Regions from separate parts of the Candidatus Clostridium radicumherbarum genome, predicted to be linked through region 3. Evidence: riboswitches for the same ligand, from Rfam matches in the RefSeq annotation. Region 3 holds a riboswitch; each other region holds the start of a gene.
The links. Region 3 has a riboswitch for S-adenosylmethionine ahead of ACJDUH_RS17480 (methionine ABC transporter ATP-binding protein). Riboswitches for the same ligand answer to the same signal wherever they lie in the genome.

Region 1 (8,237 bases), on a different contig from region 3:
AGTCAGATAAACATAGTAGAGAGAACCTCAGCAGGAAGTGTGAAAAAAATAAAGCTTGGAAATGTTGTAATATCTGGAACTGACTTTCGAACAATGTTAAATTTAAATTCTGCAAATTTTAAAATTACCATAGCTAAAGATTTACAAGTTGAATGCTTTGGTTATGGCCACGGAGTAGGAATGAGTCAATGGGGTGCAGAAGCTATGGCAAAGGCAGGAAGCAGCTTTCAAGAGATTCTATCTCATTACTATCAAGGAATAAAGATAGAAAAGATAAAAGATTTAAAATAAAAATTAAATGAAAATAGCTACAATAAATAAAGTATGTTACATAAACTGATCGCTGCATAATAAGCTCTAAGCTCAGAATAGCCACAAAACCAAGTGTTGGCCTGAATTCATTTCATTCAGACGAACAACACTAGGGCTTTGCGGCTATTCTTTTGCTAAGTGCTTCTATACTGGGCAGCTTAACCGTATTCGCTGCCACTCGTAAGCAGCCAGTGAAAAGCCATTTAAGCTTTTCACCTCTTTTTGCTCATTACAGATATTATATTTATTTGCGCTAAACTTCATTTAGCTAATTTTATAATACAATATTTTAAAAAGAATGTCGAAAAATAAGGAAAAAAATTCTAGTATAATTTCATAAAATATGTATTTTTTACTAACCTCTGGACAAACTACAAAAAGGAGGTGTTTGTATGGACAAAAAATTATTCAGCAAAACGTCAAATTTTTTTAAGAAGGAAGGCTTCTATGTAATTCTGTTTGTTTGTCTTTGTATTGTTGCAACAGTTGCAGCAGTTACATCAAGAAATGCAAGATCAGTTAAAAAACCACCTGTTGCTAATCAACAAACAACAAGTGAAGCTGATAAGCAAACAGCATTAATAGATGAACTACCTAAAAATGGCTATCAAAATGCCCTTGAGGTAAAAGGAAATACCAATACTGGAATTACCGTTCCTAGTAATGGAGCAACTGCAGTGGTAAGTACTGCTAATACAAAATTTGCAAAACCTGTTGAGGGAACTTTAGCAAGAGCATATTCAGAGGATCCTGTTTGGTCAGATACTACAGAAACTTATAGACCTAACTTTGGACTAGATATCAAAGCTGATTTAGGAAAAGATGTCTATGCTGTACTTGATGGAAAAGTTGAAGAAGTAGGCGAGAGCAAAGAAGGCTATGGTATTCAGGTTGTTATAAATCACCAAAATGGGTTAAAGACAATATATGCAAATCTTGATCCAAATAGTACAGTTGCAAATGGTAAAACAGTTAAGAAGGGTGAAAAAATCGGAAAGGTTGGAAACACAACCCTTAGAACATCCTATGAAAAGTATGGTAGTCACTTACACTTTGCAGTTATGCAGGGTAAGGAATATGTTGATCCAGCAAAATATATAAAATACGACACTAAATAATGGAAACATATAAACTTACTACATTGAGAGTAATACTTAAAATTATAGGATTTAGCATTACAGGTTGAGTCATATTTTTTAAGTTTACTTTTAGTTTAGTATTTGCAGAAAAAATTCTTATCTGCAAATAAAACAAAACTAATGATGTTTCATTAGCCATTTTGCGAAATTCATATCGGAAAATGGCTAATGAAAGTAATTTAAAGAATTATAAATGCATATTATTAATATAGAAGGGTTAAGGAGGTAGCACTTTGAAAGACTACATTGAGGAGAGAGTTCTTGAAGTCGCAAACTACATTATCGATTCAAAAGCTACAATAAGAAAAACAGCCAAGGTTTTTGGAGTTAGTAAAAGTACAATTCACAAAGATATGACTGAAAGATTACCTAAAATAAATCCTCAAATAGCGGATGAAGCTAAAAATATTTTAGATTACAATAAAGCTGAAAGACACATTAGAGGTGGAAAAGCTACTAAGTTAAAATATAAAGCTATTGAAGGTTAAAAACATTCCTATTATAATAAGAGTAAGAGATAATGTAATTCAAGTTTAGTACAACTTGTTTTTATAGTATTACAAAAGAGCAGGAGAGTTGATAGGAATGTGTTTTAGAATTGGTACGGATATGGGGATTGACTTAGGTACAGCTACAGTACTTGTTTATATTAAAGGAAAGGGTGTTATACTTAAAGAGCCTTCTGTAGTTGCAATTGATAAAAGTTATAATAAAGTTAAGGCTGTGGGTGAAGAAGCTAGACAAATGATTGGAAGAACTCCTGGTAATATAGTAGCAATTCGTCCATTAAGAGATGGAGTTATTTCAGATTACGATGTGACTGAGACAATGCTTAAACATTTTATTAGAAAGGCCTGTGGAAATAGAAGAATGTCTGCACCTAGAGTCATGGTATGCATTCCCTGCCAGGCAACTGAAGTTGAAAAAAGAGCAGTTAGAGATGCAGCTGTAAATGCTGGAGCAAAAAAAGTTTTTCTAATAGAAGAACCATTAGCAGCTGCTATAGGAGCTAATTTGGATATAACTGAAGCAAGCGGAAGTATGGTTATTGATATTGGCGGAGGCACAACAGATGTTGCAGTTATTTCTTTAGGCGGCATCGTAGTTAGATCTTCAATTAAAGTTGCAGGAGACAAGTTCGATGAAGCAATAGCAAGATATATTCGAAAAAAACATAAGCTCATGATTGGAGAACGAACAGCAGAAGACTTGAAAATAAATATTGGATCTGCATTTAAAAGAGAAAATGAAGTTACTATGGAAATAAGAGGAAGGGACCTAATTACTGGTCTTCCCAAGAATATAACTGTATCTTCAGAAGAAATGAGAGAAGCACTAAGTGATACAGTAAATAGTATAGCTGATTGTACTCATGCTGTACTTGAAAAAACTCCTCCTGAACTTGCTGCTGATATTGCAGACAAAGGCATAATAATGACTGGTGGAGGATCACTTCTAAATGGGCTAGATAAACTAATTGCTAGTGTAACTAATGTACCAGTATTTGTTGCCGAAGAACCTGTGTCTTGTGTGGCAATAGGGACTGGAAAAGCTCTAGAATATCTAGATAAAATTGATATTAGCTCAAATGGTTATGATGTTTCATTAATTGATAAATAAATTTACATTTCTTGAGTTTAACATAAATTAGCCGCGTAAAAGCATTCTGTTTGATAATAAACATGGATAATGCTTATACTGCGGCTTTTATTTTGGATTTTATTATTTGCCTGTAAAATTTATTCTGTTACCAGAATAGAGGTAATATGAATGAATAATAGCATGTGTTATTACCTTTGAAAGTTTCATTATTAAATCCAATCTTATATTTCTTGTAGTAAACAATTCATTGCTGTCACTAGAATCAACTATTCCTATAATAGAGGCTCTGCCAACCTCCGGCAGCGATTTGCCAACTCCCTTGCCAGGATGGATAGGATAATCCCTAACCTGGATCTCACCTATACTTTCAGTATCTCCCAAACATGCATCAATACCTATAATATTTCCTTTAGGATATATATTTTTTATTTCATTCAATTTTCTATCAATGTTTAAAGCATGAATTGGTTCTGAAATGGTACCAAATACCGGAAAGGGGAAAAAATTATCTTTTAATAAAGTACCCACTAATGGACCTAGACAATCTCCAATACATCTATCTGTTCCAATACAAACTATAATTGTATTTTCATCAATATAATCTTTTAGAAAGGTTGCAATTTCATAATATGCTAAAGGATTATCATAATGGGATCTAACTTTACTCAAAATATGCCCTCCTTGCAAAAAAATGTTTTTCTCAATTGTTACAGGCCTAAGATTAAAATTAAAAATGGAAATTATTCAATAATATATATGCTTGAAATCTATTAAATATAAGATGAAATATGTATAATTAATTTAAAATAATTTATTGACAGTTTTAATTTCCTATGTTATTCTAATTTAGAATTAAATTATAAGCTCTTATCAAGAGAGGTGGAGGGAAATGGCCCTATGAAACCCGGCAACCAAGTATTATACTAAGGTGCCAATTCCAGCAGAGTTTTATCTGCAAGATAAGTGATGTGTTAAACACGCCTCTTCTTGTAGAAGAGGCTTTATTTTGTTAAAACTTACTTGTAACATATAGGAAGGAGTTATAAAATGAGAAGATTATTTACTTCAGAATCAGTTACTGAAGGGCATCCAGATAAAGTTTGTGATCAAATTTCAGACGCAGTGTTAGACGCTATATTAGCCCAGGATCCAAATGCAAGGGTTGCCTGTGAAACAGCAGTTACTACAGGTATGGTATTAGTTATGGGAGAAATATCAACTAATTGTTATGTAGATATACCTAAGGTTGTAAGAAAAACCGTTGAGGAAATTGGATATACTAGAGCAAAGTTTGGATTTGATGCAGATACTTGCTCAGTCCTCACTTCAATTGATGAACAATCCACAGATATAGCTATGGGTGTCGATCAAGCTCTTGAGGCCAAAAATGGACAAATAGAGAATATTGGAGCAATAGGTGCTGGTGACCAAGGTATGATGTTTGGTTATGCTACTAACGAAACACCAGAATATATGCCGCTTGCAATAGCTATGGCTCATAGACTTGCTAGAAAGCTTTCAGAGGTTAGAAAGGATGGTACATTATCATACCTAAGACCAGACGGAAAAACTCAAGTTACTGTAGAATATGAAGATGACAAGCCAATTAGAATTGACACAATTGTAATATCTACACAACATAATCCAGAAGTAACTCGTGAGGAAATCGAAAGAGACTTAATTGAACATGTTATAAGAAAAGTTGTTCCAGAAGAACTCTTAGATGAAAACACAAAATATCTAGTAAATCCAACTGGCAGATTTGTTATTGGTGGACCAAATGGAGACTCAGGACTTACTGGCAGAAAAATTATAGTAGATACCTATGGTGGATATGGAAGACACGGTGGTGGAGCATTTTCAGGAAAAGACCCAACAAAAGTTGATAGATCTGCTGCCTATGCAGCTAGATGGGTTGCTAAAAATTTGGTGGCTGCCGGTGTTGCTGATAAATTAGAAATTGAGCTTGCATATGCTATAGGAGTAGCAAAACCGGTTTCAATTGAAGTTGATACCTTTGGTACAGGAAAAATAAAAGATGATATAATAATTGATATTATTAACAAGGTATTTGATTTAAGACCAGCAGCAATAATTAAGGCCTTAGATTTAAGAAGACCAATATATAAGCAAACAGCTTCATATGGCCATTTTGGAAGAACTGATATTGATCTTCCATGGGAGAAAAATAATAAAGTAGAAGAAATAAAAAAATATTTATAGTTAATTTATAAGACTACTGACTAAGTCAGTGGTCTTATGTTCTGTTTAAGACTTTTTGTTTAAAAGAGGATGTAATTACAAATAACTATAATAAATGAATAATATGTATTTTAATTGTAAAAACTATAATTAGCAAAAGTTTAAATTACACTATGTACTGAAAAGAGGAATATTATGAAAAGTGAATGGAGAGAAAGAGTTATCAAAATTTTAAAAGGAATAAGAGTTTTATTTAATAGAGTATTAGTATTGCTAGCTGTTATAGCTATAGGAACTGCTATGCTTTCAGCTTATTCGTTTATTCATTTCATTAATAAAATGGCTTATATTTATAGGGGCAATCCTAATACTATTTTAATAGGACTTGTAATTCTGATTATTATTCCATTAATATCATTTTTGCTGGAAAAAAGCTTATCATCAAGATTAAATAACTAATAAAAAATCTCTGGCTATCTTAAGCCGGAGTTTTTTTATTGCTGCTGAATTGAATATTAAAGATTACATTAATTATTATTGGACAATAATATAGACAGCAGAATTATTAAGTTAAATAAAGTTGTTTAAAGTTATTCAATAATGTATCCTATAATTACAGGTTATATATTTTTATTAAGTTTAGGAGAGATTTTATGCCAGAAATTCAAGGCGTAGTTGAGGATATAATATTTAAAAATGAAGAGAATGGCTATGTAGTTGCTATTATTAAAGATGCAGACAAAAAGAATACAATTGTAGGTTATATCCCTTATTTAACTGAAGGACAGAGCTTAAAACTGCAAGGCATATGGGTTAAACATCCTCAGTTTGGTGATCAATTTAAGGTGGAAGGCTATGAGGAATTATTGCCTAGTTCTATAATTGGCATTGAAAGATATTTATCTTCTGGAGTTATTTCTGGTATTGGGCCAGTTACAGCTAGAAAAATAATTGAGAAATTCGGAGATAAAAGCCTTGAACTAATGGATAAAGATATAGATTGTCTTAAAGAAATAGAAGGGATTGGAGAAAAAAAACTTGAAATTATTAAAGAGTCCTATTTAAGACAAAGAGAAGTTAAAAATATAATGGTTTTCCTGCAAACCTATGGTGTAACTACAAGTCAATGTGTTAAAATTTACAAGAAATTTGGTGATGACTCCATAAATGTAGTTAAACAAAATCCATATATTTTAACTGAAGAAATTAATGGAATAGGCTTTAAAACCGCAGATAAAATTGCAAGAAGCTTAGGGGTAGAACTGAACTCTCCATATAGGATAAGCAGTGGCATTAACTACATTATTAATGAGTTTTGCAGCCTTGGAAATACTTATATGCCATTACATCTTCTTTTAAAGGAAGGAAAGAATATACTTACAATAAAAGAAGAGGACATAGAATTAGTACTATATGATAATACTGTTGAAGGAAAGATAAAGGTTGAGGTTATTGAGGATAAAAAGTGTGTATTTTTGATTCCCTTTTATTATTCGGAACTTGGAGTAACAAAAAAAATACTAACTCTTGCCTTAGACACTTATGAACCTATTAATACGGATGTAGAATTTGAAATAAAGCAATTTGAAAAGGAACGTAATATTAATTTTGAAGCTTCTCAAATCGAGGCTATAAAAGGTGCAATAGAAAATGGTATAGAAGTTATTACCGGAGGCCCTGGCACAGGTAAAACAACAATTATCAACTGCATAATCGATATTTTTGAGAAGGCTAATATGAAGGTGTTTATGGCTGCCCCAACAGGCAGAGCAGCAAAAAGAATGTCTGAAGCTACAGGAAGAGAAGCAAAAACTATTCACAGACTTCTAGAGATTGGCTTTAATGAAGAGGACACTATGGAATTTGTCAAAGATGAAGCTTCAAGTTTAGAGTGTGATGTTGTAATTATAGATGAAGCCTCAATGATTGATATTATGCTGATGAATAGCTTGCTTAAGGCAATTGCCCCAGGTACAAGGCTAATCATTGTTGGTGATGTTGACCAACTTCCTTCTGTAGGACCTGGTAATGTTCTTAGAGATATTATTGAAAGCAATTGCTTAAAAGTAGTAAGGTTAAAACAAATTTTTAGACAGGCTAAGGAAAGTATGATTATTGTAAATGCACATAAGATTAATAATGGTGAAATGCCCCTTCTTAATGAGAAAAATAAGGATTTTTATTTTATTAGCGGGGAAGATCAAAATAATATTTTAAATACAATAGTTGGACTTATAGATAAAAGATTACCTAAATTTAACTCCAGATGGAATAAACTACAGCACATACAAATTCTATCCCCTATGAGAAAAGGAGTTCTAGGTGTTCAAAACCTAAATAAAGTGCTTCAAAATACCTTAAATCCAAGACACATAAGTAAAGATGAAAAGGAGTTTAGGGAGCTTATTTTTAGAACTGGCGATAAAGTAATGCAAATAAAAAATAATTACACTCTCAAATGGACGAGAGTAGCAGGATTAGGAGAAGATGAAGGCTTAGGAGTGTTTAATGGAGATGTGGGGTATATTGAGAATATAGATATTGAAAATGATTTAATTACAGTAATTTTTGATGATGAAAGAAAAGTAATATATGAAAGTATGTTCTTAGATGAATTAGATTTAGCTTATGCTATAACTATACATAAAAGTCAAGGTAGTGAATTCCCGGTAATTATAATACCAAGTTTCATGGGACCGCCGCTTTTAATGAATAAAAATCTATTATATACAGGAATTACAAGAGCTAAACAATTAGTGGTTTTAGTTGGTTCTATTAAAGCAGTTCATTTTATGATTAATAATAATAGAAGCTTTGAAAGATATTCGGCACTTAAATGGAGAATTGCTGATATAATAGAAAGTGATATTCTATAGTTTCTAAAATATATTATATTAATGATTTAATAGAGGTAAAATGATATGTTAACTTTTAAAACCTCCAGTTTCGCTAATTTTTATAATAGAATCGGTGAGAGTATTT
Region 2 (8,237 bases), on a different contig from region 3:
GCACCTCGTTCTTCTATCCTGGCAGAAACAATAATATTACAGAGCTTAAGCGTATTACTGCAGAATGCAAAGGGATTAACCATTCAGCAGTATGGCAAATGGCATCCAGGCGGATCCTTGGGAAAGTCAATTAGAGAAGTCTTGTAAAATTCGTTTGTGAAGTAAATAAGAAGATTAGGAGGAGAAGTATGGAACTAAAAGGTATTATTACTGCAATGGTTACACCTTTTGATGAAAATCAGGAGATTAACCCTAAAGCTACAAAGCAGTTAATTAACAAATTAATAAATGCAGGTGTTGACGGAATATTTATTATGGGAACAAACGGAGAATTTCATTTGTTAACAGATGAGGAAAAGGTAGCCTTTGCAAAACTGGTTATCGATGAAGTTAATAAAAGAGTACCTGTATATGTTGGAACTGGCGGAAACAGTACACGTGAGGTTATAGCATTGTCTAAGAAAATGGAAGCAATAGGTGCAGATGCATTATCAGTAATTACTCCATTTTTCCTTGTACCGACACAAGAAGAAGTAATAAAGCACTATAAGGCAATTGCTAGTGCAGTTAAAATTCCAATAATATTATATAACATTCCAAAGAATACAGGAATGAACCTGGAACCTGATACCATTGCAGAATTGGCAAAGGCTAAAAATATTGCCGGTATAAAGGACAGCAGTGGAAAAATAGAAAATATTCAAAGCTATATAGAAGCTGCAAAAGGTGAGGATTTCAGTGTATTATCTGGCTCAGATTCACTAATACTAAAAGCACTGCAGCTAGGTGCAACTGGGGCAATAGCAGCTACATCAAACCTTCTTACAGAATTGGATGTTTCTATTTATCAGAACTTTTTAAAAGGAGATATGGAAGCAGCTGAGAAAGCTCAAAAGGATATTGACGTACTCCGAGGCGTTCTTAAATTAGGCACTGTTCCATCAATATTAAAAAAGTCTGTAGAATTGTCTGGTATTCCTGTAGGACTTGCAAGACTTCCGGTGACAGAACCAAATGAAGAAACTATAGGTAAAATAAAAGAGATGCTAGTTTATTACAAAATGGTTTAGTTAATAAAAGTAATAACCATAGTCTTCAAGGTGGTTGATTTGGAAATACGGAATATTATTATAAATTATAATCCACCACTGCGAAGTCAATGGATTACACATATATATAAATAATCAAAAAAATATGAAAATATAAAAAGAGAAAGGAGAAAAAAATTATGTTTGAAGCATTAGTAGCTTGTAGAACAGGTATGGGGTCTAGTATGTTGCTTAAGATTAAGGTTGATCAGGTAATAAAGGAAAACGGATACCCAATTACGGCTGTACATTCCAATCTTGACGATTTAAATGCCAAGAAGTGGGACTTTATTGTAACTATGGCAGATATCACTGATGACGTAAAAGATAAGGTTCAATATTGCATAGCAATAAAAAATTTGATGGACAAGAATGAAATCAAAATCGGAATAGAAGGATTTTTAGAATTTGTAAAAAATAAGAAATAGGGGGAAACAGTAAATGAAAGTAGTTATTAGTTTACTAAGTAATGCTGGTATCTTGGTTGGACTTATTTCAATGATTGGTCTTATATTACAGAAGAAATCAGCAGATGATGTACTTAAGGGTACATTTAAAACAATCATAGGATTTTTGATATTTAACATCGGTAGTTCAGCAATCAGTGCAGTACTTACCAACTTCAACACATTATTCCAAAAAGGATTTGGAATTACAGGTGTTGTTACACAGGTTGAAGCAGCCACTGCACTTGCACAGGGTAAATTTGGAACAATAGTTGCTATAGTAATGATCGTTGGATTCGCAGCAAACTTACTATTTGCAAGAATTACACCATTTAAGAATATATTCTTAACTGGACAGCACAGCTTGTATTTTGCTTGTGTATTAACGCTTGTTTTAAAAGCATGCAACATTGGTAATACTGCAACTGCTATAATAGGAGGTCTGTTTGTAGGCTTAAGTGCAGCAGCATTGCCAGCTATAACTCAGCCATATATGAGAAAAATCACTGGAAGTAATGATTTAGCTCTTGGACACTATAATGAAATCGCTTACGCTTTCTCAGGATTTTTAGGATCAAAAGTAGGAAATCCAGAACACAGTACAGAAAACTTTAAGTTTCCAAAATGGTTATCAATTTTCAGAGATTTTACTATGTGTGTTGCTGTTGTAATGGTTATAGTATTCTATGTAGCAGCTATAGCAGCAGGACAGGCAGATACTCAGAAGTTAGCAGGAACTGTTAACTGGATTGTGTTCCCATTACTTCAAGGATTACAATTTGCAGCAGGTATGTCTGTTCTTATAACTGGTGTACGTATGTTTATTTCTGAGATTACAGCTGCATTTGTATCTATATCAGAAAAATATATACCTAACTCTCGCCCAGCTGTTGACTGTCCTTCAGTTTTCCCATTTGCACCAACAGCAGTTATTCTTGGATTTATAAGTGCATATGTAGCTGGACTAGTTGCAATGGCAGGCATGATTATATTTAAGAGTTCAATAGTTATGATTCCATCAGCAAGTATAGCTTTCTTCTCAGGTGGTACTGCAGGAGTTTTCGGTAATTCAACTGGTGGTTGGAAAGGTTGTATAGCAGGCTCATTTGTACTAGGAATATTAGTAGTAACACTACCAATGTTATTGTACCCAGTATTTGCTCACTTAGGAATCGTAGGTGCTTCCTTCCCGAACGTAGATTATAATATCGTAGGAACATTATTATATAAAATCACTCAGTTTATACAATCAGTTATTCATTAATTAGTATAAAAAGTCTGATAAATTTGTCAGCATATTAAACAAAGAGCCACATTTGGCTCTTTGTTCTAATTATGATTAATTAAAGGACGGTGAACCTAATGAGATTTAAAGAAAGAATATTTAAAGAAAAGTTATATGGATCCTTTATAAAAATTTTAACAAATCCTTCAGTTACAATATTAGCTAAAAACGCTGGATTTGATTTCTTATTCTATGATTGTGAACATGGTATGTTTACTTATGAGACACTTCACAACTTAATATTAATGGGTAATGCAGTTGGCATTCCATCATTTGTAAGAGTACCTCAGTTAGCAAGAGGAGATGTATCAAGGTCTTTAGACTGTGGAGCTACTGGAGTTATGGTTCCAATGATTGAAAATAGAGAGCAGGCTAAATTACTGGTAGAGTGGTCTAAATATCCACCTATAGGTCATAGGAGTTATTCTGGAGGTGCTAATACAAACTACAAGTCCTCTGGAAATCACAGAAACAATATGATTGAACTAAATGAATCAGTAATATCAATAGTGCAAATCGAAACAGTTCAAGGCGTTATGAATATTGAAGAAATATTATCTGTGGAAGGTATAGATGCTGTTATAGTTGGACCGGCTGATTTGGCTATTTCTTTAGGTATTCCAGGAGACTATTTTAATAAAATAGAAATTGAAGCAATTGATAAAGTAGCTTCAGCCTGCAAAAAATATAATAAAGGCTTTGGAATAATAGGAAAATTAGAATTGATAAAAAAATATAAAGATGATATAAATTTTTTAATTACAAAAATTGATGTAGATATAATTAGAGATGGATTCACTCAATCAGTAAAAGATTTTAATTGCTTATATATCTAATATATCTTGTAAATCTGAAAGCAAAAACAATATGATATAACTTTGAAATTATATTTGAGTTTAATCATAGATTTTTAGAACATTTAATGTTATTTTCTATTACAAAACTTGGACTAAAAATAGATTGAAAATAACTTTGACAGAATTTAAAATATCAAGTGTAATTATATTAATAATGATATTCATAGAGTTCATATATTATATGAATATTCATGAAAAATATAGGGATGTGTCTTTGTAGAATGTTTCATGATAAATAATTTAATTTATAATTACAAAAAGCTTTTAAGAGGTGAGAATTCAATGCTAAGTAAAATTATTAATGAAAACCTTATTCGCCTTAATATATCTGCGAATGATTGGGAGGATGCCGTTAGAAAAGCAGCATCAGCATTATTAGAGAACAATAAAATATCAGCATCATATATTGATGAAATGATAAATACTGCAAAAGAAGTTGGGCCATATATTGTAATAACAAAGCATGTTGCCCTTCCACATGCAAGACCAGAGGCAGGTGCAAAAGAAATTGCAATAGGTATTGCAACTTTAGAGCATCCAATAGAATTTGGTAATGTGGATAATGACCCAGTTAAATATATATTTAGTCTAAGTGCAGTAGATCAAAATACCCATCTACAGGCTATGTCAGAATTAGCAATGCTGCTTGAAAAAGACGAGTTCTATAAGGTTTTAGATAAAGCAGAAAATGCAGAAGAAATTATGAATTATATAAGAACCTACGAATCGTAGAAAAAATAGTAGAAACTTAAGAGAGATTTTCTTACTAGAAATGGAGGGGAATATGTTTAAAGCTGATATAATTAATAAAATAGAGGCAACAGGTGCAATGGCTATTGTAAGAACTGAATCCATAGAAAGAGCCATAGAAATAGCAGAAGGATGCTTAAAAGGCGGAGTAGATGTACTTGAAATAAGTTATACCTTACCTAATGCTGGAGATGTAATTAAGGCTCTTAATGATAAATTTGATGATAATTTATTAGTAGGAGCAGGCACAATCTTAGATGGAGAGACAGCAAGACTTGCTATCTTATCTGGGGCTAAATTCATTATTGCTCCAAATTTTAGCAGGGAAGTTGCGAAAGTATGCAATCGCTATCAAATACCTTATGCTCCTGGGTGTACTACTGTAACTGAAATGGTAGAAGCCTTAGAAGTTGGAGCATCATATATAAAAGCATTTCCTATTTCTAACTTTTATGGGCCTTCACTAGTATCGGTACTCAAAACGCCCATTCCTAATTTACCGATTTTGGCATCAGGAGGAGCTAATTTAGACAATTTAGAACTGTGGCTTAAAAACGGTGTAGATGCAGTAGGCTTTGGTGGTCTTCTGACAAAAGGAAGTAAACATGAAATTGCTGAAAATGCTAGAAAAATAAGAGAGATTATAGTTAATACAAGAAAATATAGGTAGCAGAACATAATATTTAGAATTAAGATTACAATGAAGTGATTTCTAAATAAAGAATAAAATAAGGTATAAAGCAATCAAATTTTTTTGGTTGCTTTTTTTTATTGTGAACTAAAAAATTTATTTTAATGTAACCGTTTTAATAGGCTTTAGTGATATTGACAAGCAAAAAACCATAATTTATAATAAAAAGCAATAAAAAATTTAATAAAAATCCTTATCTAGAGAAAACCGAGGGACTGGCCCGATGAAGTTTCAGCAACCAGCATGTTTCATTTGCATGCAAGGTGCTAATTCCTGCAGATATTTATCTGAAAGATGAGGGAAGGTAGAATATTTATCCCTTCCATGGGCTTTTTTTATACTTAGAATCCTCATCTTTTTATAGATGAGGATTTTTTTGTATATGTTTTAATATCGCTTTTTATATTAGCGTGTTATAAAACATAATTTTTTATTAATAGTTATGAAAGGGTGGTTTGGCATGCCAGAAATTAGCAGCAGACTTAACGGATTTACTGAATCTGTTATAAGAAGAATGACAAGAATTGCAAATCAATATGGAGCCACTAATTTATCTCAAGGCTTTCCTGATTTTGATCCTCCAGTTGAGCTTCTTGAAGCTCTAAAAAAGGTGGCAGATGAAGGACCCCATCAATACGAAATTACCTGGGGTTCACAAAAACTTAGAGAGGCTATTGCAAAAAAACAACAAAAGTTTATGGGTATTCCCATAGATCCAAACAGTGAAATTGTAGTTACTTGTGGGAGTACAGAGGCTATGATGGTAGCAATGATGAGCGTTTGCGATCCTGGAGACAGAGTAATCGTATTTTCACCTTTTTATGAAAACTATGTTGCAGATACAGTACTTTGCGGAGCAGATCCTATTTATGTTCCTCTGTATCCGCCGGAATTTATGTTTGACAAAGAAGAACTTAGAGCAGCTTTTAAGCAGGGAGCAAAAGCACTTATACTTTGCAATCCTTCAAACCCCACTGGAAAGGTATTTACTGAGGAAGAGCTTAAGTATATTGCAGACCTTACAGAAGAATTTGACACATTTGTTATAACTGATGAAGTTTATGAGCATATTGTCATGAAGCCGTATAAACACAAGTATTTTGCAGCACTTCCTGGAATGTTCGAGAGGACATTATCCTGCAGCTCTTTTTCTAAAACCTACTCTATAACCGGCTGGAGAATAGGTTATGTAATTGCTCCAAGTAATGTAATAGAAAATGCTAAAAAGGTGCATGACTTCTTAACTGTAGGAGCTGCAGCACCACTTCAGGCTGCTGTGCTTGCAGGTTTAAATTTGCCAAATGAATATTATGAAAAATTACAAGAACGTTATACAGAAAAAAGAAATATCTTTTTGAAAGGGCTTGATGAGGCAGGTTTAAAATATACAGTACCGGAAGGTGCTTATTATGTTATGGTGGATATCTCTGAATTTACTAGTGGAAGTGATACTGAATTTTGTGAATGGCTTGCAAAAGAAGTTGGGGTGGCAGCAGTTCCGGGTTCAAGTTTCTTTAGAGAGAATGTAAATAATCTAATAAGATTTCACTTTGCTAAAAAAACAGAAACTTTGTTAGAAGCGACAAAGAGACTTAAGACATTAAGAGAGAAGGCTATAAAAAGAAATATTTAATAAATAAAAGGGGGACTTTTTAATGAAAAAGACTATAGCAATTATATTATCAACAATAATAGGAGCATCAATTCTTTCGGGCTGCAGCACAAAGCCTGCTTCGACAGCAGCAAGCTCTGATGAGCCCTTAAAGGTAGGAGTGACAGCCGGGCCACACGAACAAGTAGCTGAAAAGGTAAAAGAAGTTGCAGAAAAAAATGGATTAAAAATAAAAATTGTTACTTTTAATGATTATGTGCAGCCTAATAAACAGCTTTTCGAAAAACAAATAGATGTAAATATATATCAGCATGAGCCATACTTAAAGAAATTTAATGAGGATCAAAACATGAATCTTGTTAAGGTTGCGAATGCAGTTAATTTCCCAATGGGAGTATATTCTCAAAAAATTAAAAATTTAGATGAGCTTAAGGATGGAGATAAGGTTTCATTGCCAAACGATCCTACCAATGAGGCAAGAGCCTTGATTCTTTTAGAAGCTGCTAAAGTAATTAAGCTTAAATCAGGTGTTGGCGTAAATGCTACTATAAGGGATGTCGCTGAAAATCCAAAGAATTTAAAATTCATAGAACTGGAAGCAGCCATGGTTCCTCGTTCTCTAACTGAAGTAGCTGCTGCAGCAATTAATACTAATTTTGCAATGGAAGCAAAGCTAGATCCAGTGAAGGATGCAATATTTATTGAACCTAAAGATTCTCCTTGGGTAAATATAATTGTTGCAAGACCTGATAATCAAAATGATCCAAGGATTAAAAAGCTAGTTGAGGCTTATCATTCTGATGAGGTTAAAAAATATATTGAAGATACCTTCAAGGGATCAGTTATTCCTGGGTTTTAAATATGCTTATAAAGAAAATCCCTCACGGGATTTTCTTTATAAATTGCCTATAATTAATATATCTAGTGGAGGTTAAGCTATGTCTACTTATAAGTTTAAATATGGAAAAATAAAGTTTGAAGTTGATATTAATGATAAGGATATAATAAATACATTACTTCCTAAGGAAAAAGAGATTTTGTCTGATATACCAAAGGAAGTTGAAAGAGCTTTAGAAAACCCCATAGGAACTCTGCCTTTAAAAGAAATTGTTAAAGCTAGGGAAAAGGTTATTATTATTGTAAGTGATGTAACAAGACTATGGATAAAAACAGATAAATTTTTGGTTTATATAATTGATTACTTAAATAAATTTGGGGCTCATGATAATGATATTTCAGTTTTAATAGCTTTAGGTACACATAGAGCTTCTTCAGAGGAAGAGAAAAGGCTTATAGTAGGGGAAGAAGTATATAAGAGGGTTAAAATCTATGATCATAACTGTTATGATAAAAATGTTTTATCTTATATTTGTGAATCAAAGGCTAAAACCCCAATTTACATCAATAAAAGAGTTATAGAAGCGGATAGAGTTATTTTAACCGGCGGTATAGTGTTCCATCTATTTGCAGGCTTTGGGGGAGGAGCTAAGAGTATGGTTCCGGGAGTA
Region 3 (8,237 bases):
TTTTCCTGCTACAATATAAGGGTCATCTGAAGTTATAAGACCTCCAATAGGAAGACTTAATTCCCCAAGCACTTCCCCCTTAGACACAATTACGGTTCCACCCTGCAGCTTTATAATAGTATTCACTGCAAGTGCCATATCTTCATCATTATCTCCTATTACAATAATATTATGTGAATCATGGGCAATGCTCTGAGCTATAGTACAATTTTTAAGTCCAAAGCCTTCTATAAATCCAACTGCTTTTTTCCCAGTATTTTTATGTCTCTCGAATACTGCAATTTTTAAATATTCATCACATTCTATTGCTTTTACAATACCATTTTCATCCCTTACTTTTCTTTTACCTATTCTAGTTTCCACAGAATGAGGAACTAGCTTTATGGTATTTACATATTCTCCCCTTAACTTTATTTTAAAATCTTCTGAAGTTACACTATTAAGATTAACAGAAGAGCCAAGATTATAGGTAGAATAGGTTATATCTTCATCATATATTTTCCCTTGTTTTAAAACACTTTTAATTTTAAGTTTATTTAAATCTTCAAAAATAACTAAATCTGCTTTATAGCCTGGTGCAATTGCTCCTCTATCTCTTAAGCCATAACACTGTGCTGCATTATAGGAGGCAATGGTATATGCCTTAATTGGATCTAAACCTTCTTCAATAGCCAGCCTTATTGAATTATCTATGGTACCCTCTTCAATTAAATCATGAATATGCCTGTCGTCAGTACAGAATAAAAATCTGCTATAGTTATTGTTATTTACACCAGGTAAAAGATCCTTAAGGTTTCTTGTAGCAGAACCCTCCCTCAGCATAACATACATTCCTCTTTGTACCTTTACTAATGCCTCTTCATAAGTTGAACTTTCATGATCTGTTTTTATATGGGAGCAAAGATAGGCATTAAGCCACTTCTCATTAATACCTGGGCAGTGACCATCAATAAGCTTATTTTCAAAAGCCTCAAGCTTTTTTAGCATTTCAGTATCACCGTTTATTACTGCTGGAGAATCCATAACCTCACCAAGGCCCAGAACTTTTTCCTCATTTATATAACTTTTTAAATCCTCGGCTAAAAGTACTGCGCCAGAATCCTCAAATTTAGTGCAAGGTACGCAGGAAGGAAGCATAAAAAACAAATCCATAACACTTTTTTTACTGTTTTCCAGCATAAAATCTATGCCTTTTTTGCCTAAGGCGTTTGCAATTTCATGTGGGTCTACAACTGCTGTAGTTACTCCTTTCCTGATTAAAAGGTGAGAAAATACCTCAGGTGTTACCATTGAAGATTCTATGTGAACATGAGCATCAATAAATCCTGGTGCAGCATAAAGTCCACTGCAATCTATTTCATTAGTTCCATTATATTTGCCAATACCAACTATTTTATCACCATTAATTGCTATATCATTTTCTTCAATCGTTTGGCTAAACACATTTACTATTTTTACATTTTTTAGTACTAAAGGCGCAGCCATATTACCTGCAGCTATTGCAATATCATTTTTTAAATTAAGCATTACTCTATCCCCCCAAATAAGATTGTATACTTCCCCTATTATAAATATTTTCTCTATTATATCATAATATTTTAACTATGCCATATAATTATCCTTAATATAAAGTTTCTTATTTAATTTATGCTTGAGCAAATATTTTTTATTACCATTATAAAAATAAGGCTAGGAAAATATTATTCCACAGCCTTACCAATTTCTTCTTCTTCAATTTTAATAATATTATCCCAATTAATACACATATGAAAAAGACTCACAACATCTTGTTCATTATAGGATAGTATTTTTTCTTTCTTTTCTTTTGGCATTCTATTCATATAATCATCATCTTTTATAATTTTGCAAATAGTCTTTGCTAAATTAGAACCGCTAATTAGCTCACTATCTCTATTTATACCAAATTCCTTTTCAAGATTCTTAAGACCTATAGAACTTTTTTTAATTTTTTCATATTCTTTTTGCAGATCTATTCCAATATATTTTTCCTGTAAATCAATATTAATTTTATTTTGTTTAAACAGATAATTTATCATAGTGTAATCATTATTACCTGAAAAAGTAATTAAATATTTTTTGTTGTAAATTTCCTGCATAGCATTAAAATATTTTTCTGCCAGCAGTAATATTTCCTTTGCTTCTTTTTTATTTTCAATCATATATTGAGTTACAATTAGAGTTTTATCATCTTCATTATAAAAGGCACAGCCAAAAACACCTATACAAATTGGTTTCTTATAAACATAATGTTCTAAGTCAAAAAATAACGCATCTTTATAAATATCTTTATTGTTTTCATATGCTAAAGAAAATTCATCACTGAATTTAGAAGCTTCAATTACTTTTTTTCTAGTTATCACTAATATCACTCTTTCTTAACAAATGTGAATCATATCTGATGTTAATCTGTATACTACATCTTTTCTTTCTACTGCAATTAATGCCTTTTTACTAATTTCTTCTGAATCCTGAACCTTCTTTATTAGCTCTCTAGTTGGATTAACACAAACAGGATAAGCTACCATTTCAAACATGGAAAAATCACCTGAGGTATCCCCATAAGCAAAACTTTGACTTAAATCTAAATTGTATTTCTCTGTAAAGTAATTAATGGACTCTTTTTTACTTTTACTATCCCACATTGGAATTACACTACCAGTATATTTATCTTCACTATCCATTTCATATACTGCACCCTTAAAGTCATCAAAGCCGTGCTTTAGTGCCATTTCTTTCACTAGTTCTATTGGGCTTCCTGAGATTGTGATTAAAATATGTCCCTGCTGCTTATGCCATTTAATTCTGTCTCTAGTAAAAGTATATACTCTATCTCCCTTTTGGCTTACAACTTTTTTAGCTATAAATTCCACCTGAGACTTATGAAGTCCTTTAATTGCTTCTATATAAATATCAGCCATTTTAAGAAGGTAATTATCATAGTTTCCCTGTCTCTTATCCCATCTTTGATATTCTGGTCTAACCTCATTTACCCATCTTTCTGGGCCAATTATTTCATACTTAACTAATTTCTTAAAGATTTCTGCTATAAGTCCTTCTCTATAAAGTGTGCCGTCAATATCAAAAAATGCTCCAACATTTTTATCCATACCTTCCTCCACCTAAACCTTTATTATTATAATATTACATTTACAATTATAATGCTATATTTTTATAAAAAGAATAGACACTTAAAATAAATCAGAAGTGTCATCTGGCTTATTTTAGGTGCCTAAGCTCTATTATTTATATTAGAAAGCTGGAATTATGCTGCCTTTATATTTATCTTCAATAAATTTTTTAACTTCAGGAGAATTTAAAGCCTCAGAAAGTGCTTTGATGTATGGTTTATCTTTGTCTTGCTTTCTCACTGCTAAAACATTTGCATAAGGTGAACTTTTATCTTCTAATACTAAAGCATCCTTAGTTGGATTCAGCTTTGCTTCTAATGCATAATTTGTATTAATAACTGCAGCATCTACATCATCTAAAGTTCTTGGCAGCTGAGCAGCTTCAAGTTCTTTAATTTTATACTTATTAGGATTCTCTGTAATATCTATTGCAGTAACTAGGTCGCCGCTCTTTAATTTAAAAAGGCCTGCACTTTCTAACACCCTTAAAGCTCTAGCCTCATTTGTAGGATCGTTAGGAACAGCAATTGTAGCACCTGCCTTTAAGTCCTTTATGCTTTTAACCTTCCTTGAATAAACTCCCATAGGCTCAATATGGACCTTTACAGTATAGTCAAGATTAAGTTTCTTATCTTCATTCATCTTTGTTAAATAAGGAATATGTTGAAAGAAGTTTGCATCTATTTCTCCATCATTAAGAGCTATATTTGGTTCAACATAATCTGTAAACTCTTTTATATTCAAGGTATAACCCTTTTTTTCTAATATTGGTTTTATAACTTGAAGAATTTCTTCATGAGGTACAGGAGTTGCCCCTACTGTTATTACTTTTTTATCATCCTTTGGAGCAGTTGCAGCTGCATCTTTTTTTGCATTACATCCTGCTAATCCAACTAATAAAACTGCACTTAATATTAAACTTATTGTCTTTTTCATATATAAAACCCCCTTATTAATGAATAATTTTAATGACTTAATTTTTTATAGGCATAATTTCCTAAGCTCTGCAATAACTGAACTATTATCATCAGTATTATAACAGTGTAAATCATTATGTCTGTTTTAAACCTTTGATATCCATACCTTACAGCAATATCTCCAAGACCTCCAGCTCCAATGGTTCCTGCCATTGCTGAATAGCCTATAACACTTATTACCGTAAGAGTTATACCTAGCACAATTGAAGGTAGAGCCTCCTTCAGCATCACCTTAAAAATTATTTGTGAAGTACTTGCTCCAAAAGCTTTTGCTGCTTCTATTATTCCAGAATCCACTTCCTTAAATGCCGATTCTATAACTCTAGCTGCAAATGGAGCGGCTCCAACAGTAAGCGGTACAATGGCTGCATTTTTACCAATAGTGGTACCAACTACAAACTTAGTAAAAGGAAAAATAGCTATCATAAGTATTATAAAAGGAAAAGATCGTAATAGATTGATTATAAAATCTAATACCTTATTGATTATGGTGTTAGGCCTTAAGCCTTTTTCATCAGTTATGACAATAATTATGGCGGGAAAGAAGCCAATAATAACAGCAAAAACAGTTGATAAAATAACCATATATAAAGTGTCCCATACCCCAGGCAGCAGTATTTGTAAAAATAAATCACTAATGTTCATTGTAAACAACCTCCCAGCTTATTCCTTTCTTTTCTAGAAATTTTAAAATCTTCTCTTTGTCTTGCTCATGTACATTAACTACTAGGCTTCCCAGCACGTTCTCTCTAAATTTTTCTAATTTGCCCCAAACAATTGAAAAATCAATATCTAGCTCTCTTGCCATAGAAGTTATAATACTTTGCTGACTCAAATCTTTAGGAAAGAAAATTTTTATATTAACACCTTCTGCTGGAAGTATTTCTTCTTCTCCCATTAAATCCTTTAGTTCCTTAGTTGGCCTTAAAAATAATTCCTCCACACCGCCTATTCCCTTTATTTCACCTCCTTCCATAAGTGCAACCTTTTCACATACCTCTTTAATTACTTCCATTTGATGAGTAACTATAACTATTGTTATATTAAGCTTTTTATTTATATCTCTTAAAAGCTCAAGAATGGATTTTGTTGTCCTTGGATCTAGCGCTGAAGTAGCTTCATCGCATAAAAGTATTTTAGGCTGCAGTGCTAATGCCCTGGCAATAGCAACCCTTTGCTTTTGACCTCCACTTAATTCCTTTGGATAGCTAAATGCTTTTTCTTCTATACCCACCATTTTCAATAATTCATTTACTCTTTTTTTTATATCCTCTTTTTTGTATCCCCACATTTGAAGTGGTAGTGCTATGTTTTCATAAACATTTCTTCTATTTAAAAGATTAAAGTTTTGAAAAATCATTCCTAATTCTTTTCTAAATATTCTAAGCTTTTTAACAGATAATTTTCCTACTTCTTTATCCATTATGTTAATGCTGCCAGAATCATATTTTTCTAGACCATTTAAACATCTTAGTAGTGTTGATTTACCTGCACCACTGTGGCCAACTATACCGAATATATCACCTTCTTCAATTTTTAAACTAATGTTATTAAGAACTTTAACCTTTGAAAAGCTCTTTGAAACTTCACTTATCTCTATCATACGACTCTCCTATCCCTATAATTAATAAATAATCTCAGTAGTTATTGATTATTATTCTAAACTGATATAAAAAAATAAAACCCGAGGAAACCTCGGGTTTTAATAAACCTGTCTGTTTCGCTCATCTATCAGTATTCAAAAGAATACTGCAGGAATTGGCACCATTGTATTATAAATAATACCGGTTGCCGGGCTTCATAGGGCCAGTCCCTCCACCTCTCTAGATAAGTCCATATTAAGTTTTTCCACTTTAGCAATTTAACATTTTACAATGTCAAATCATTCATTTATTGTTTATATTATAGTACCTTTAAAATTGAAAGTCAATAGCCATTTGCAACTTTTAAAAATAATTTATGCAGTTTTTATATTTCTATTAATTTTTGCCTCAAATTGCTTTGTATCATCTTTATCCATAGCTTCTACACCGGAGAGTCTATAAGAGATGCCTAACTTTTCATACTTCGTTACACCTAGTGTATGGTACGGCAGCAATTCTACTTTTTCTACATTATTAATTTCTTTAATGATTTCCTGCAATTTTTTCATATGTTCCTCAGAATCAGTAATGCCTGGCACAACTACATGTCTAATCCATATCTTAACATCAGTCTTTTCTAAAGCTGCAAGAAATTGATTAAGTCCTTGCTTACTTCTTCCAGTAAGATTTTTATAGCCTATATCATCTACATGCTTTATATCAAGTAAAACTAAATCAGTGTATTTCAATATTTCTTCATATTCTCCAAAGCCATAACCAGCTGTATCTAAGGTGGTATGAATATTATTTTCCTTGCAGAGCTTTAGCATTTCTAGTAAAAATTCAGGCTGAAGAAGAGGATCTCCTCCTGAAAAGGTAACTCCACCACCAGATCTTTCAAAGTAAGGCTTATAGCGAAGTATCTTTTTCATTAGTTCTTCTGGTGTCATTTCAGTTCCACCATCTCTTGCCCATGTGTCAGGATTATGGCAATAAGCGCATCTAAGCTTACAGCCTTGTAGAAAAACTACAGTTCTAACTCCAGGACCATCCACCAAACCCATACTTTCTATTGAGTGTACTCTACCTTTAATCATGGAATCCCCTCCTTCAAATTTTTACAAAGTATAATTTACTTACATTTTTTCATGGAATGTTCTGCTTATAACTTCCTTTTGCTGAGCTTTTGTTAATCTATTAAAGTTAACTGCGTATCCAGAAACTCTTATTGTTAATGTTGGATACTTTTCTGGGTGTTCCATTGCATCCATTAATGTTTCTCTATTTAATACATTTACGTTTAAGTGGTGAGCATTTTGTCCAAAGTATCCGTCCATAACTGCTACTAGGTTATTGATTCTGGATTCTGAATCCTTTCCTAATGCGTCTGGAAGTATAGAGAAGGTATTGGATACCCCGTCCTGGCAGCATGAATATGGAACCTTAGCTACTGAATTAAGTGATGCAAGAGCTCCTTCTAAATCTCTGCCATGCATTGGGTTAGCTCCTGGTGCAAATGCTTCTCCGGCTTTTCTTCCATCAGGTGTGGAACCTGTCTTCTTACCGTAAACAACGTTTGAAGTTATAGTTAAAACTGATAATGTATGCTGAGCATCTCTATAAAGCGGGTGTTTCTTAAGTTCATTTGAGAATCTTTCAGCTAATGCTACAGCAATACTATCAACTCTGTCATCGTCATTTCCGTATTTAGGGAATTCTCCTTCAACTTCAAAGTCAACAGTTATTCCATTTTCTCTAATAGGCTTAACTTTTGCGTATTTTATAGCACTTAAGGAATCTGCTGCAACTGAGAATCCTGCTATACCAAATGCCATTAGTCTTCCAACCTTTGTATCATGTAATGCCATTTGTGATGCTTCATAAGCATATTTATCATGCATGAAGTGAATTATATTCATTGCATCAACGTAAACTTTGCTTACATATTCTAATACTTTGAAGTAGTTAGCTAATACCTTATCATAATCTAATACTTCATCTGTTATTGGTTCAATTCCTGGAACAACAACAATACCTTTCTTTTCATCTACTCCACCATTGATTGCTAGAAGTAATGATTTAGCTAGGTTGCATCTCGCTCCGAAGAATTGCATCTGCTTTCCAACTTTCATTGCAGATACACAGCAAGCAATTGCATAGTCATCTCCATAGATAGGTCTCATAACGTCATCATTTTCATATTGAATTGAGTCAGTTAATATAGACATATCAGCACAGAATTTCTTAAAGTTCTCTGGTAAGTTTTGTGACCAAAGTACTGTCATGTTTGGTTCAGGAGCTGTTCCTAGGTTGATTAGTGTGTGTAAATATCTGTATGAGTTCTTAGTTACTAATGGTCTTCCATCTTCACCAACACCACCGATTGATTCAGTAACCCAAGTAGGATCTCCAGCAAATAGATCGTTGTATTCTGGTGTTCTTAAATGTCTAGCAAGTCTTAATTTGATTATAAATTGATCAATAATTTCTTGTGCTTCTGCTTCAGTTATTAAACCTGCTTGTAAATC

Region 1: linked by a shared signal. The riboswitch ahead of metK (methionine adenosyltransferase) and the one ahead of ACJDUH_RS17480 (methionine ABC transporter ATP-binding protein) in region 3 are both predicted to bind S-adenosylmethionine.
Region 2: linked by a shared signal. The riboswitch ahead of ACJDUH_RS06140 (pyridoxal phosphate-dependent aminotransferase) and the one ahead of ACJDUH_RS17480 (methionine ABC transporter ATP-binding protein) in region 3 are both predicted to bind S-adenosylmethionine.

Annotation. Positions count from the first base shown of each region.
Region 1 is NZ_JBJHZY010000001.1:778,104-786,340, forward strand. It holds gene spoIID (stage II sporulation protein D) at 1-291, shown strand, start outside; gene ACJDUH_RS03705 (peptidoglycan DD-metalloendopeptidase family protein) at 705-1,430, shown strand; gene spoIIID (sporulation transcriptional regulator SpoIIID) at 1,685-1,939, shown strand; gene mreB (rod shape-determining protein) at 2,037-3,071, shown strand; gene yyaC (spore protease YyaC) at 3,174-3,722, opposite strand; SAM riboswitch class I at 3,918-4,019, shown strand; gene metK (methionine adenosyltransferase) at 4,101-5,276, shown strand; gene ACJDUH_RS03730 (hypothetical protein) at 5,451-5,714, shown strand; gene recD2 (SF1B family DNA helicase RecD2) at 5,909-8,131, shown strand; gene ACJDUH_RS03740 (hypothetical protein) at 8,177-8,237, shown strand, end outside.
Region 2 is NZ_JBJHZY010000001.1:1,290,915-1,299,151, forward strand. It holds gene ACJDUH_RS06105 (KpsF/GutQ family sugar-phosphate isomerase) at 1-147, shown strand, start outside; gene dapA (4-hydroxy-tetrahydrodipicolinate synthase) at 189-1,070, shown strand; gene ACJDUH_RS06115 (PTS sugar transporter subunit IIB) at 1,229-1,516, shown strand; gene ACJDUH_RS06120 (PTS ascorbate transporter subunit IIC) at 1,530-2,798, shown strand; gene ACJDUH_RS06125 (HpcH/HpaI aldolase family protein) at 2,897-3,655, shown strand; gene ACJDUH_RS06130 (PTS sugar transporter subunit IIA) at 3,959-4,408, shown strand; gene ACJDUH_RS06135 (beta/alpha barrel domain-containing protein) at 4,461-5,096, shown strand; SAM riboswitch class I at 5,308-5,418, shown strand; gene ACJDUH_RS06140 (pyridoxal phosphate-dependent aminotransferase) at 5,578-6,750, shown strand; gene ACJDUH_RS06145 (MetQ/NlpA family ABC transporter substrate-binding protein) at 6,773-7,588, shown strand; gene larAH10 (NPN-dependent 2-hydroxyacid racemase, LarAH10 family) at 7,668-8,237, shown strand, end outside.
Region 3 is NZ_JBJHZY010000004.1:310,174-318,410, forward strand. It holds gene ade (adenine deaminase) at 1-1,527, opposite strand, end outside; gene ACJDUH_RS17460 (ribonuclease H-like domain-containing protein) at 1,701-2,381, opposite strand; gene ACJDUH_RS17465 (HAD-IB family hydrolase) at 2,397-3,128, opposite strand; gene ACJDUH_RS17470 (MetQ/NlpA family ABC transporter substrate-binding protein) at 3,270-4,085, opposite strand; gene ACJDUH_RS17475 (methionine ABC transporter permease) at 4,115-4,771, opposite strand; gene ACJDUH_RS17480 (methionine ABC transporter ATP-binding protein) at 4,761-5,729, opposite strand; SAM riboswitch class I at 5,848-5,960, opposite strand; gene pflA (pyruvate formate-lyase-activating protein) at 6,084-6,806, opposite strand; gene pflB (formate C-acetyltransferase) at 6,846-8,237, opposite strand, start outside.